DNA from 2 places in the Mesorhizobium sp. M1428 genome. Region 1 is predicted to be linked to the other one. Evidence: predicted binding sites of a transcription regulator. Region 1 holds the regulator's gene; the other holds the start of a gene.
The links. Region 1 encodes LexA, which represses DNA repair genes until DNA is damaged. Its sites were predicted from a motif close to TGTTCNNNNTGTGTTCNG; they were not measured.

Region 1 (7,166 bases):
GACGCGGTCATGTACCACCGTCTCGCCGTCTGTCGGCGCCTTGATGCGGATCGCCCCCTTGGCGCCGGGCGGCGCCTCCGACGGGTCGCGGTCGCGCCAGCGTCCGTCATAGCGGGGAGGCAGCCCCTTGGCCCGTGCGCTCTCGCGCATTGCTTCCAGCTCGGCAGGCGTCGCATAACAATAATAGGCCTTGCCCGTGCGAACGAGCTCCTCGGCCACCTCGCGATGGCGCGGCGCACGCTCGAACTGCGACACCGGCTCGCCGTCCCATGTCAGGCCAAGCCAGGAAAGCCCGTCGAGAATGGCCGCGGTTGCCGCATCGGTGGAGCGCTCGCGGTCGGTGTCCTCGATGCGCAGCAGCATCGTGCCGCCTGTGTGCTTGGCATACAGCCAGTTGAACAGCGCCGTGCGCGCGCCGCCAATGTGCAGATAGCCGGTGGGCGAGGGGGCAAAACGGGTGACGACCTTATCGGGCATGGAACTCTCAGGCGGGCGAAGGAAGTGGGTTTGCGGACTTTCGCGCGTTGCGCGTTCATGTAGCATAGGAGGTCGAGGGCGCAAGGGGCAGACCCGATGGCTGTGCGAGGCCGTGGTGCGGGCGAGGGCGAGGACGCTGGCAGCGGCGTCAGCGAACGCTTGCTGTTTGCCGCTCCCCTGCCTGTCCTTCCGGCACCGGCATTGCTGCCCGCTCCGCGCTTTGATGCTCCGTCGCTGCCGGCCAGCGACCCCGCAACGGTTCCCGTGCCCGCGGGCGAGCCCATCGTGCGCCTACGCCGTCGCTTCCGCCTCCCGTCACCGTCCCGTATCCGCAATAGCATAACCTCGGCGGCCGGCCTGGAACTCGACCGCGGCATCGCCTTCCTGCTGGTGCCGGTGTTCCTCGCATGCGGGGTGGTCGTGTATTTCGCGATGGCGGCCGAGCCGGCCTTCCCACAGCCGATCGCTATCGTCGCCTTGGCAGCCCTTTGTGCCGTCGTCTCGCGGTCATGGCCCAGGACGCGCCTGTGCTTCATAGTGGCGTTGCTCTGCGCGCTTGGCGTGCTTGCCGCCAAGTTCGAGACCTGGCGTGTCGGGACGCATATGCTCGGTTCCGAAATCTCGACGCGGCTGACGGGTCGCGTCGTATCGTACGAGCCCATGGCGAGCGGCCGCATCAGGCTGACGATCGATGTGATCTCAACCGCCAGGCCGACACTGCGTTACATGCCGGAACGGGTCCGCGTTTCGGCGATGAAAATACCGGCTGAGCTGACCGCCGGTTCCGAGATCGCCGGCTATGTGCGGCTGCTGCCGCCGACCGGGCCGGTGCGGCCCGACAGCTATGATTTCTCCTTCGACAGCTATTTCGCCGGTATCGGCGGCAGCGGCTTTTTTCTCGGCAATCCGAAAGTCGTGTCGTCGGGCAGCATGCCGCTTGCCGCGCGGCTTTCTTCTGCGATCGAAGACGCGCGCGAATCCATCGCCGACCATATCCGCAGCCGCATCGGCGGCGCCGAGGGCGAGATTGCTGCTGCGCTGATCGTCGGCGTGCGCGCCGGCATTCCCGAGGAGATCAACGAAGCGATGCGGCGTACAGGCATCTATCACATCATCTCTATCTCGGGGCTGCATATGGCGTTGGTCGCCGGCACCATCATGGCGCTGCTACGCGGCGCCTTTGCGCTGTTTCCCGATTTCTCATCGCGACGGCCGGTCAAGAAATATGCCGCGGCCGCCGCGCTTTTTTCGATTGCGGCCTACCTCGTCTTTTCCGGCATTGTGGTAGCGGCCGAACGCAGCTTCATCATGCTGGCGGTGATGCTTATCGCCGTGCTGTTCGACCGGGCCGCGCTCACCATGCGCAACCTGGCGATCTCGGCCATCGCGGTCATTCTGGTGTCGCCACACGAGGTGGTCGGTCCGAGCTTCCAGATGTCCTTCGCCGCGACGGCGGCCCTTGTCGGCGCCTATGCCGGCTGGTCCGACTACCGCGCCGGCAGGGCCACCACGCCGCCGCCGCGGCGGTCGCCGCTACGCCTCGCCACGCGAAAGGTCCTGCTGGGCATGGGCGGCCTGGCGATGACCTCAATCATTGCAGGGAGCGCCACGGCGCTTTTCGCCATATGGCATTTCCAGCGCGTGGCGCCGCTCAGCCTGTTGGCCAATCTGGCCATCATGCCCATCGTCTCACTGGTCGTCATGCCCTTCGCCGTCCTCAGTGCGCTGGCGATGCCGTTCGGCGCGGATGGGCCTTTCCTATACGTGATGGGCAAGGGGCTGACGGCGATGATCGCCCTGTCCGGGTGGATCTCCGAGCGCTCGCCAATCGATGCGGTTGGGCTGATTTCGCTGAGATCCGTCCTTTTGGTGACGATCGCCCTTGTCATTGCCAGCATGGCGACGACCTGGTTGCGGCTGGCGGCACTTCCTTTTGCGCTCGCCGGCTTGCTAACGACAACCCAGACGCGCGTACCCGATGTATTGATCTCGGAGGACGCACGGTTGGTCGCGCTGCCGATCGACAGCGGTGAACTCGCGGTCAACCGGGCACGCCCGAATGAGTTCACCATCGACAACTGGAAACGCGCGCTCACATCAGAGGCTATCGTCGCGCCGGAAACACCTGGAAAGAACGATCCGCAATTCGACATTGCCGATCCGGCCGACCTACCGCCGGGTATGCCGTTCATTTGCACGGACGGCCTCTGCCTTGCCAGGCATCCATCCGGCGCGATCATCGCACAAGCCAAGGACCGCGATACTGCGCGGCCAGCCTGCGCCTTTGCCAGTTTGATCGTCATCGACGACGCCACCGCCCATAACCCCTGCTACTACGACCGGCTGGTCCTCGTCGTCACCAAACGGCAACTGGCGCGCGCGGGAAGTGCCGCCGTCTATTTCGATCCACAAGCTGCAACACGCGCCGAAATCCGTTTCGCGGTCGAAAAATCATACCGGCCCTGGCACGTGCAGCGGAAATTTTCACGCGCGGCACGGGGCCTGCCGCCATACCGCAGGGCCGACAAACCCAAAGCCGGCGCCAAGGGCGGAACTCAGTAGCGGCGGATCAGTCCGACGAGCTTGCCTTGCACCTTGACCCTGTCTGGTCCGAAGATGCGCGTCTCGTAGGCCGGATTGGCGGCTTCCAGGGCGATCGAAGCGCCCTTGCGGCGGAACCGCTTCAGCGTCGCTTCCTCCTCGTCGACCAGTGCCACCACGATCTCACCGGGGCTCGCCGTATCGGCATTGCGGATGATCACCGTGTCGCCGTCGAAAATGCCAGCCTCGATCATCGAATCGCCTTTGACCTCGAGCGCATAATGCTCGCCGCCCATGATCATATCCGGCGGCACCGAAATCGAATGCGTCTGGTGCTGGATGGCGTCGATCGGCACACCGGCGGCGATGCGGCCCATCACCGGGATCGAAACGGCGGCGACGACATCGTCGTCATTTCCGGCCGCAGGGACGCGCGACGATGTCGGCTTGCCTTGCCGCGGACCGCCTTGCCCAAGACTGCCCTGGATGACACTCGGCGAGAACTTGCGTGCCGCATTGAGGCCGGGGGCGATCGAGTCAGGCAGGCGCAGCACCTCCAGCGCACGGGCCCGGTTGGGCAAACGGCGAATGAAGCCGCGCTCCTCCAGTGCCGTAATCAGCCGGTGGATTCCCGATTTGGAAGCCAGGTCGAGCGCTTCCTTCATCTCGTCGAAGGAAGGCGGGATACCGCTTTCCTTCAATCTTTCGTGGATGAACATAAGCAGTTCGTGTTGTTTGCGTGTCAGCATAGCGACCCCCAACAGAATCAGAAAAACAAACCCAGAACAAACACTATCTGTTCCAGTTGTGTTCCGCAACTGTTTAAAGTTTAATGAATGCGTTAAGGCTCGGGAAACAAACGACGTCCCCTAACCGGGGTACCCCACTTTCACCGTCGCGAGCCTCATCGCCTTGATTCTGCTTTCGTTTGCGCCCTTCTGGCTTCCCGGAAGGCCACATTGGCATCGGCCGTCGGTCGGCGGAGGGCACGGAAGTGAACCCCTATCGAGTGTGCGGTTTGGTCAATGCACCGTGAACGAAACGAACTCAAAACGCCAACCTCGGGTTAAGTCCTGGTTTCCACCGCCTGGTTAGGCTGCTTCTCGCCGGTGGAGCCTTCCTGCGCGCAACCAGGTGATGGAAGAACAGTCGATGCGTATCCGGCGTTGCATTGAATTTTGGGGGAGCAGGCAAATCATGACAGGAATTCCCGATCTCGCGGCCATAAAGGCGATGGATGCCGCAGATCCGCTGCGCGCGATGCGCGACCGCTTTGTGTTGCCGCAAGGAGTGATCTATCTCGACGGCAATTCGCTAGGAGCTGCTTCACGTGCCGCTTTCGATGAATTGCGCAAGGCCGCGACCGAAGAATGGTCGCATGATCTCATCCGCGCATGGAACACGGCCGGCTGGTTCAACATGCCGCTTGAACTTGGCGACCAGCTCGGGCGCCTGATCGGTGCCGCGGCCGGCCAGACGGTGGTCTGCGACACGACGTCGGTCAACATCTATAAACTGCTGCACGCCGCCATGGCCATGCGACCGGAGCGGCAGGTCATCGTCGCCGAGGGCGATAGTTTTCCGACGGACCTCTACATGGCTGAGGGTGTGGCTTCGACGCGAAAGGATACGCTGCTGCGCCTCTCGGGGGTCGACGCGCCGAGCATCGAAGAGCTGATCGACGAACGCACCGCTGTGGTGCTGGTCAACCACGTCAACTACAAGTCGGGCGAACTGCGCGACATGCCGGCGCTGACGCGCAGAGCCCAGGAAGCCGGGGCGATGATCGTCTGGGATCTCTGCCACACCGCTGGAGCGATGCCAGTCGAGCTCGACAAGGCAAACGCCGATTTTGCCGTTGGCTGCACCTACAAATATCTGAATGGCGGCCCGGGCGCGCCTGCTTTCATCTATGCGGCTGAGCGGCATCTTGCCGACATCCAGCAGCCGCTCACCGGCTGGTGGGGCCATGCACGGCCCTTCGCCTTCGAGCCAGGCTATGCGGCCGGCACCGGCATCCGCCGGTTTCTGTGCGGCACGCAGCCGGTCCTGTCGATGCGCACGCTTAAGGGCGCGCTCGACATCTGGAACGATGTCGACATGACGGCGGTGCGCAAGAAGAGCATCGCGCTGGCCGATCTGTTCATCGAGCTTGTCGAGGCAAAGTGCGGCACTTACGGGCTCACGCTCGAAAGCACGCGCGATGGGGAAAAACGCGGCAGCCAGATTTCATTCATGCATGAGCATGGCTACCAGATCATGCGCGCGCTGATCGAACGTGGCGTGATCGGCGATTTTCGCGCGCCATCGACCATGCGCTTCGGCTTCACCCCGCTCTATGTCGGCTATGCCGATGTCTGGCAGGCCGTCGAAGTACTTGAGGACATCCTGCGCACCGGTGCATGGAAGGATGCGCGCTTCGCCATCAAGACGGCTGTCACTTGAGATTGATGCGAGAGCTGGAGCCGTGAGGCTGGCGACGACGCGCCGCGCGATGCTCACGCTACGTCGCAAGGCCATATTGCCAGGGGAGGGCGCAGGGTGTTCGAACGTCACATTGCCGATTGGGACAACGCCTATGCCAACGGCGCCAACATAGCCAGCAGCGATCGCTGGCCGGCGGCCTGGGTTGAGCCCGCTCGGGTTTTCCGCGACGTGCTTTCGACCGAGGGCAGGGCGCGGCTCGACTTGGCCTATGGCGATAAGCCACGCAATCGGCTCGATCTTATCCTGCCGGCCACCAAGCCCAAGGGACTCGTGGTGTTCGTCCATGGCGGCTACTGGATGGCATTCGACAAGAGTTTCTGGTCGCATCTTGCCGCTGGCGCTGTTGATCGCGGCTATGCGGTTGCGATGCCGTCCTACACGCTCTGTCCGCAGATACGCGTTGCCGGCATCGTCAAGGAAGTCGGCGCGGCGATCGGCACAGCGGCGGCGATGGTCGCAGGGCCGCTGATGCTGACCGGACACTCGGCCGGCGGCCATCTTGTTAGCCGGATGGTTACGGCGACGACGCCGCTGGCGCCCGAAGTGGTCCGGCGCGTTCGTCACGTGGTGTCGATCTCGGGGGTGCACGATTTGCGCCCGATCATGCGCACCGGCATGAACGAGACGCTGGCGATCGATGAGGCCGAGGCGCAGGCCGAAAGTCCGGTGCTGCTGCGCCCGATGGACAAGGCCTGCCTGACCTGCTGGGCCGGCGGCGGCGAGCGCGCCGAATTCCTGCGCCAGAGCGCGTTGCTGGCCAACATCTGGATCGGCCTGGGTGCCGCGACCAGCTCGGTGGTCGAGCCTGACCGGCATCATTTCAACATCATCGACGGTTTGGCCGATCCAGACCATCCGCTGACCCGGACCTTGATCTCGGAGTGAGGCAGGTTCAGCGTAGCATCAGCACGTCGCAGGGGGAGCCCGCCGCCGCGGCAGGCGCGAACGGCGCGCGGACGATCAACCCGTTGGCATCGGCCAGCATTTTCAGCATCGAGGAGTCCTGGATGCCGAACGGCGTCGCCACGAGCGTACCGGCATCGTCTGTGACAACAGCCCGCACATAATCTTGCCTGAGATCGTTGGCCGGCATGGCAGCACCGAGCCGCACCTGACGTATATCCTGCTGAAAGGCGCGGCCGCCGAGCCGCGCCAGCAGCGGCTTGAGGAAGAGCTGGGTGCAGACCAGGCTTGCCACCGGATTGCCGGGCAGGCCGATGCAGCGAATGTCGCCCAGCCGCCCGAACATCAGCGGCTTGCCCGGCCGCATGGCGATCTTCCAGAAATCGAGCGTCATGCCTTGCCCGGTCAGGACGTCATGGACGAGGTCGTGGTCGCCGACCGAGGCACCGCCCAGCGTGACGATGACGTTCGCGCCAGCCTTCACGGCCTTTTCAACCAGCGCAGCGATCGCCTCCCTGCGGTCCGGCGCGATGCCAAGGTCGAGCGCGCGCGCACCGATCGACTGTGCGGCGGCGGCGACACCATAGGCGTTGGAGGAGATGATCTGGTTGGGGCCAAGATTGCTGCCCGGCGGCAGCAATTCGTCGCCGGTCGCGATAATGGCGACCAGCGGCCGCTTGACCACGGCGACCTCGGGATGGTTGGCCGACGCCGCGAGCGACAAGGCCGCCGGATCGAGCAGGCGGCCTTTGGGCAGC
Region 2 (7,166 bases), on a different contig from region 1:
TGTCGCTCGGCTTCGTCGACGGCAGGCCGGCAATCCTCATCCGCAACCCGCAAGCGGCCGACGGCGCCGTGCGCGGCTTCATGCTGGTCGAATGGGCGGGCGATGAGGTCATCCAGATCCGCGACTTCCGCTATGCACCGTGGTGCCTGGTCGATGCGGAGATTGAAACGGTCGAAGGGTGAAAAACCCGGCCCATTTACAACTCCTTTTCGGCTAGTTCGCGAAAGGCGTCGGGAACCGACCGCTGTAGTCCGAGCGCGACCGAGGCATAGCCGACCGCCTCCCAGCCGAAGCGGTCGCGGATCTTGTCGATGGCGCGATCCGCGGTCCAGCGCGCCGCGCCCTTCCGGGTACCGGGGCGGCGGCGGTCATCGTCGAGCCCGAGCGGCAGTTCCAGTTGCAGGCCGGCATGCTGCTCCAGATGCGATACGGCGATCGCCAGCAGCGAGATTGTCTTTTCGTGCGGATGGTCGATGAGCACCTTGCGCACCAGCGCCTCGGCGATCTCGGCCAGCATGGCGGTTGCCGAAATCGGTTGGTCGAGCGTGATCGAGCGCGTCACCGAACGCAAATCGGCAAAGCGGACGCGAACCGTCACCGTGCGGCCGGGCCGGGATTTCGCCCGCAACCTGGTGGCGACCCTGTCGGCCAGATGCAGCAAAGCGGGCACGAAGACGTCCTCTTCGGCCGGTTTTCGGCCAAGCGCCGATTGCGCGCCGGCCGATCGCGCGCGGCGCTGCGTCTCGAGCTTGCGCGGATCGCGGTTCCACGCCAGCGCGTTGAGTTTCTCTCCCGCCGCCGGCCCGAGCAGGCGCTCCAGCGCCCCACCATTGGTTCTCGCCAGCTCGCCGATGGTGTTGACGCCGATGCCGGCCAGCCGCTCCCTGGTGACCGGGCCGACACCCCACATCAACTCGACCGGCAGGTGATGCAGGAACTCCAGCTCGTGGCGCGGATCGACCACCACCAGCCCGTCGGGCTTTGCGACCTGTGAGGCGATCTTGGCCAGGTGCTTGGTGCGGGCTACGCCGACCGAGATCGGCAGGCCGAGCTCGGCCCGCACGCGGCGGCGGATCTTGCCGGCGATCTCGGCCGGCGAGCCGAACAAATGGGTGCAGCCGGCGACGTCGGCAAAGGCCTCGTCGATCGAAATCCGCTCGACCACCGGCGTGAAATCGCCGAGCACCTTGATCGCCGCATCGCCCAGCCGCTGATAGTCCTTGAAATGGCCGCCGACGAAAATGAGTTGCGGGCAGAGTTCCCGCGCCCGCCGTCCCGGCATGCCGCCGCGCACGCCGAACGCCTTGGCTTCATAGGATGCGGCGAGCACTACCCCGCCGCCGACGGCAATCGGCTTGCCGCGCAAGGCCGGGTCGAGCAATTGTTCGACCGAGGCATAGAAGGCATCCAGATCCGCGTGGAGGATGTTGGCTTCCATCCGGCCCCGTCGCCCGCGGCGGCTCGAACGCCGCATTGTCTCGAGTTGCGATAGGAACATAAAGAGAACATTGTGGGTGGATTGTCAAGCAGCGCGGAGGCTGCCGCCGATGACGGGCGGACGGCAATGTTCAGCCGCGCAGCCGATCGCGGGCCTGCATCAGCGCGAATCCCAACAGGTTCTCGCCGCGCCACAGCAGCGGGTTCACCGCCCTCTCGTCATCCGCCGCAAGACCGATGCCCCACACCCGGTCGACAGGGCTCGCCTCGACCAGCACCCGGTCATGCGTCGACAGCAGATATTCGCGCAGCGCCGCGTTCTGGCGGAACTTCTGAAAGCTCCCTTCGGTGACGATGCGATATTTGTCGGCATCCCATTTGGTGCCATCGAAGCCGCTCACCTGGCGGCCAAGTTGCTTTGCCTGCTTGGGGCTGGCCGCCCTGAGGATTTGCGTTGCCGTCTGAGCGTCACCGAACAGGCGAGCCTTCTCGGCCATCATCCAGTGTTCGGCAGTCGGATAGCTCAGGCCATCGACGATAAAGGGCGCATGCCACCACTGACTGAAGCACGACGTGGTTATGCGGCCGTCCTTGGACGGCTGGTGGCCCCAAAAGAACAGAAACTTCTGATTGGGTTTTGCGCGAAAGGCTTTTTCAAGCCAAGGTCCGGTCGTAAATCATGGGGCGGATGGAGAAGGGCGAAGGGGCGGCTTGTCAATGCTCCATTCAGAGTGGGGTAGCGAGGATGAGCGGTCGGTGCTGAATGCGATGAAATGCTGATCTACAGGGCCATCTTGTAGCCGAGATGACTGGCGGTGAAACCGAAGCGCTCGTAAAAAGCGTGCGCCTCGAGTCGACCTTTGTCCGTGGTGAGTTGGACGAAGCTGCAATTGCGCGAACGGCACGTTTCAATCGCCCATTCGATCATCAGCTTGCCGACGCCGCGAGAGCGCCATTGCCGGGCGACGCGAACGCCTTCGATCTGGCCGCGCCAGGCGCCTTTCCTCGAAATGCCTGGAAGGAAGCTGAGCTGCAGCGTTCCGACCACTTGCCCGGCGTCGACGGCCACGGCCAGCAACTGGTTGGGATCGGTATCGATTGCGCTGAAGGCGTCGAGATAGGAGGAGGCTAGCGGCGTGGAGGCGTCTTCCCGGTCTGCGCCGAGCACATCGTCGGCAAGCATTGCAACGATCGCCAGCAGGTCAGGCGCCTGGGCACGACGGAATTCGATCTCGCTCATCGCCTGGACATACGGCGCGGATTTGGCGGTCGCAATATCCGTTTTGACCCGCAAGGGAGGCCCGCGCCTTCAGGCGGTCTCAAACGCCCAGAGGCGCTGGCCGTAGCGGCGGAAGAAGCGGGCGAAGAGGCGTTGTTGCCTGGCGCGGGCGAGGTCGGCGGCGCGCCTTTCCTGCCGCCAGCGCGGCATGTTGTGGAACATCGAAAGGAAGCAGGCGGCGTCCTCGAGTGCCTCCTCGGCTGACTGCGCCGGGCGGATCGCCGCCAGGAACAGAGCGCGGCTCGGCTTCATCTGGTCAATCGCCGCCTTGCGCTGGCGATGACCCTGGCGTGCCTTGCGGATGCCGTCCTGGCGGATGGCCGCGAAAGCCGCAAGCATGGCCGGACTGTCGCCGCTATAGCCGCAGGCATGGGCGAACTGGGCTGGGTCCATCGTCGTTCCCTTGCTGCCGGCCGGCCGCGGTTCTGTGGCTCGCGCCGATTCCAGTCCGCAGCAAGATATAAGCATAACTCAAATAATTGAACAAGTGAAACTTTCACGTTGATGTAAGCGGAACCGACTCGACTCCGCTCCAAAAACCGATAATGATGTGAACAAAGCAGGAACAACGATGGGGATGGCCATGGCATTGGCGGGCAAGGAAGCGACGATCGCCGATGTTGTGTCGATTGCCGTCGAGTGCATCGACTGCGGCCGCAACAGGTGGTGGAAGCCGGCCGAGCTGAAGCGGCATGGCGTGATGCCCGAGACACCGCTGGCCGCACTTTCGGGGCGCCTGATCTGCAAGGCCTGCCGGGCGGACGGCCTGCCGGGCGCCGCCGTTTCGATCCAGGCCGCCTTCATCGACGACCGGCAGCGGGCCCGCGCCGAGGCGCTCCTGCTCAATGGTCGAGAGCTGGAGCAGTCGAGGCGGGCTTGAGGGGAGGGCGTGCTGCTCTTCCCTTCTCCCCTTGTGGGAGAAGGTGGCCGAGCGAAGCTCGGTCGGATGAGGGGTGTCGCTACTATGAAGACGTAAGGCTCTAAAAATCGTTCCGTATTTTTGACGCCGAGTTTCTTCGAGCACCCCTCATCCGGCTCGGCGCTGTGCGCCGATCCACCTTCTCCCACAAGGGGAGAAGGGAAAGCCCCTCAATACCCCAGCAATTCCTTGAGCGGGATGACGCGGAAGACGTTCTTGATGGCGTAGCGGTTGAAGGTCAGCGTCTTCGGCGGGTTGTACTGTTCGACGATCAGCTCAGCGGCGGTGCGCTTGACCAGCTTCTTGATGAAAGCCTTGCCATTTTGCTCGTTCTCCTCGGGCAGCGTCTCGATCACCACATGGTCGCCGGGCAGCGCTTCGCGGCCGCCGCAATAGATCATCTCGCCGGGCTCGTAGCGCGGCACCATGGAATCGCTCAGCACGTGCAGCGCAAATACATTGCGCAGATGCCGGATCCCCGGCGGCCGCTGGACATAGCCGGCCGGCTGGCCGTTGAAGGTGAAGTCGCCATCGTCGCCGCCGACGGCTGTGCCGAGAAGCTGGATGTCCATCGGCCCGGCGGGCAGGGGGCCGGGATCGGTGACGATCTCGGCATCGGCGACCGGTCCGGCGTCGTCGAGGAAAACGACCTCGCCCTTGCCGAGCGCCACCGGGTCGACGCGCAGGAAAGCGGCGGTCTTCAAAAGGTTCTCGGTCTTGGGCAGGTTGCGCCCGGTCTCCCAGTTACCGACGGCAGCGACGTCGGTGTCGTTGTGCTCGGCAATGTGACGCATCACCAGGCCGCGCTGCTTGCGCGCCCGGCGGATCGCCGCTCCGACCTTGATCGACAGTGCAGTTTTCGCCATGGCTCCATCTGAGGCATAAGATTCGGTTTCGTCTATGCAAGAGTCGCTTGCATTTTGATTTGAGTTATGCTCTTATGTGGGCATGCACAAGTCGCTTCACCAGCTTTCGGTCATCGAATCCGCCGTTCAGCGCGCCGGCAGCGCTCGCCTGGGGGCGGTACCGCAAACGATCGCCAAGGCCGTGCATGTGCCAACCCTTTCCCCTTCGTCGCGGCTGTCCTCCTCCCCGGCCGGGACGATGCCCGAGGCTCGCGCCTCGGATCCGGCAGCGCAAGCGGCCGGAACGGCCGGAGCCGTTCCCCTCACGGCTCCGGCCACGAATTACCTGCCGGCCGGCAATCCGGATGCTGCGGTTTCCTGCATCCGTACCGAAGACGGCACGGTCATCGCGTTCGACAAGCGGACGGGCAAGGCAGTGTCCGGCGCAACAAGGCAGGCGGCCGAGATGAAGCTCGATCGTAGCAGACCACGCGAAGGCTGACCGGCTTTCGCGCCTGAGGCCGGCGAAGCCGGCGCTGCACACAACCACCTTTGTAGGGAATGAAACATCATGGCCGCCCGCTATTCCGCCTCGGAATTGGAACAAATCGAGAACTGGCTGATGAGCGGACTGTCGGCCGCGAAGATCGCCACCAGGCTCGGTGCGCGGCGTGGTAGCCCGGTCTCACGCGCGGCCATCATCGGCATCGTCCATCGCACCGCCCGTTTGCGCACCATCGGCCTTGCCAGATCCAAGGGCCGGTGTGGCGGACGGTCGGGCGGCCGGCTCGGAAATTCGGCGCCTGAGCCATCAAATGCCGCAGGCCAAGCGGAAGCGGCTCCGAAGGCCGAGCCACGCTGCCGCCCGACAAGGCTGTCGGCCAGGCTGGCGCCGCCGGCCTGGCAGCCGGGTCCGGCTCGGATCACCGGGACCGATGGCGCGCCGCTCGAAATGCCGGCGCCGCGCCCGATCGCCGCCGGCGGCCGCCAGCCGCATTTCGCCGCCATGCGCCTCATCGATTGCCTGTTCGAGCGCTGCCGCGCGCCGCTCGACACGACGTTACAGGAGGATGCGGAAAACGACGCCCCCGGCAGCCGCCCCGGTTTGGACATGCTGTGCTGCGGACTGCGCACGAAGCCATCGAAAAGCTACTGCGCCTATCACGCGGCGCGCTTCCTGCGCACGCTGCCGGCCGAAGTGATTTGAGCCTGCTGGATGACGGAAGTTCGCCAGAGCCCGACGACGGAAAACCAGGAGGACCGAACCGATGAGCACCAAAACCGTCCAGAAGATCAAAACCAGGCTGCCGCGATTGCCGAAGGGCGAGGCCGAGCAGGTGCGCATCCGCAAGGAGATCGGCCATGATTTCGCGCTGAAGGACGACCGGTTCGGCCGCAAGCGGCTGGCCAAGGGGACGCAGGAGGGCGCGCGCCTCTATGAGGTCTCCAATGACGGCCACACCGCGACCGGCGGCATCGTGCGGGTGCGCAATGTCGACCCGCTGAGCGGCCTCACCTCGCTGTCGCGCCAGCAGCGCGAGGCGGGGATGCGCTACCGCCAGGATTTTCGCGACTCGTCGGAGGCAACCGCCAAGCCGATGGCCTGGGCCGAGCGCGTCGACGGCGGCCGCACCGGCAGCGGCGTCGCCGAACACATCCTGTCCGCCGGCCGCGACCATGCCGAGGCCACCAGGGCGCTTGTCCATTGGGAGATCGCCGGCATCGTGCAAAAGGTCTGCTGTGCCGACACAACGGTGAAGAGCCTGGCCGAACAGGCCGGCGAGCCGCGCGACGTGGTGGTGAAACTACTCAAGATCGGGCTCGACATATTGGCCGTGCATTACGGCATGATGCTGATGCGCAAGCCGAGATGAGGAGCCCGCCGATCCGGCCGGCACTACCGGCCGGATCGATCCGTCAACGACGGCAGACACGGATTCTTTCGATAATCCGGTGGTGATGACGCCAGTGCCTGATGACTTCTGTGTGGCAGCGCCGGTGGTATCGGTACCGGTAGCGCGGCGCGTAGTCCTCGTTATAGACATCATAGCGGTAACGGGGGACGTACTCATCGTCGTAATCGGAATACCGATGGTGGCGATAGTAATAGTCGTCGTCATAGCCGCTGCCGATGCCGATCGTGACACTGCCGCCGGCATTCGCCGGGCCGATCACGGAAGCCGCCGAGGCGATGGCGATCACCGAGGCAAGCAGGAGCTTCTTCATAGCTACCTCCTTCTTTAACGTCCCTCTAATAGAAAAACCCGCGAGGCGCAGCCTCGTTCCATAGATTGGCAAGATGTAACGAACGGACGAGCCCGAAGTTTAGCGCCTGCCGGCGCGAAAATGCCGCTGCTGCGGCGGGGTCGGATCGCCGACGCAGCGTGACCGCTCCTCTCATCAAACAGCGGCAATCGCGCGTCAGTCCCGTCTTTTGCCAACGTCTGCCTACAGAACGTGGCCCAGTTCCAGCAAAACGAAGGCGGTCGCACCCAGCACAGCGAGGGCATAGGCCGCATAAAGAACAAGCAGCATCACCTCAAAGTCCCGGACGAAGCTTGCGGCAATCCTGGTCTCCTTGGGCTCCGCTGTCTCGATGCGGTCGGTTTCCAGCTGCTCCGTTGCCACGACGAGGCAGACGATCCTGTCGTTGTCGGCCGCCTGTAATATCCGTTCGGTCAAATCG

Region 2: the regulator LexA is predicted to act here: its motif matches at 1,491-1,508, upstream of dinB (DNA polymerase IV).

What each region holds. Positions count from the first base shown of each region.
Region 1 is NZ_JAMYKT010000005.1:157,021-164,186, reverse strand. Features, by position in the region: gene gltX (glutamate--tRNA ligase) at 1-477, opposite strand, end outside; gene NKG60_RS09625 (ComEC/Rec2 family competence protein) at 574-3,039, shown strand; gene lexA (transcriptional repressor LexA) at 3,033-3,767, opposite strand; gene kynU (kynureninase) at 4,216-5,463, shown strand; gene NKG60_RS09610 (hormone-sensitive lipase) at 5,560-6,390, shown strand; gene NKG60_RS09605 (molybdopterin molybdotransferase MoeA) at 6,398-7,166, opposite strand, start outside.
Region 2 is NZ_JAMYKT010000002.1:49,023-56,188, reverse strand. Features, by position in the region: gene NKG60_RS03540 (sigma-70 family RNA polymerase sigma factor) at 1-182, shown strand, start outside; gene dinB (DNA polymerase IV) at 197-1,438, opposite strand; gene ybiA (riboflavin biosynthesis intermediates N-glycosidase) at 1,569-2,057, opposite strand; gene NKG60_RS03525 (GNAT family N-acetyltransferase) at 2,219-2,677, opposite strand; gene NKG60_RS03520 (hypothetical protein) at 2,747-3,109, opposite strand; gene NKG60_RS03515 (hypothetical protein) at 3,288-3,596, shown strand; gene NKG60_RS03510 (XRE family transcriptional regulator) at 3,806-4,501, opposite strand; gene NKG60_RS03505 (hypothetical protein) at 4,584-4,982, shown strand; gene NKG60_RS03500 (GcrA cell cycle regulator) at 5,052-5,687, shown strand; gene NKG60_RS03495 (DUF6456 domain-containing protein) at 5,749-6,354, shown strand; gene NKG60_RS03490 (hypothetical protein) at 6,398-6,706, opposite strand; gene NKG60_RS03485 (hypothetical protein) at 6,929-7,166, opposite strand, start outside.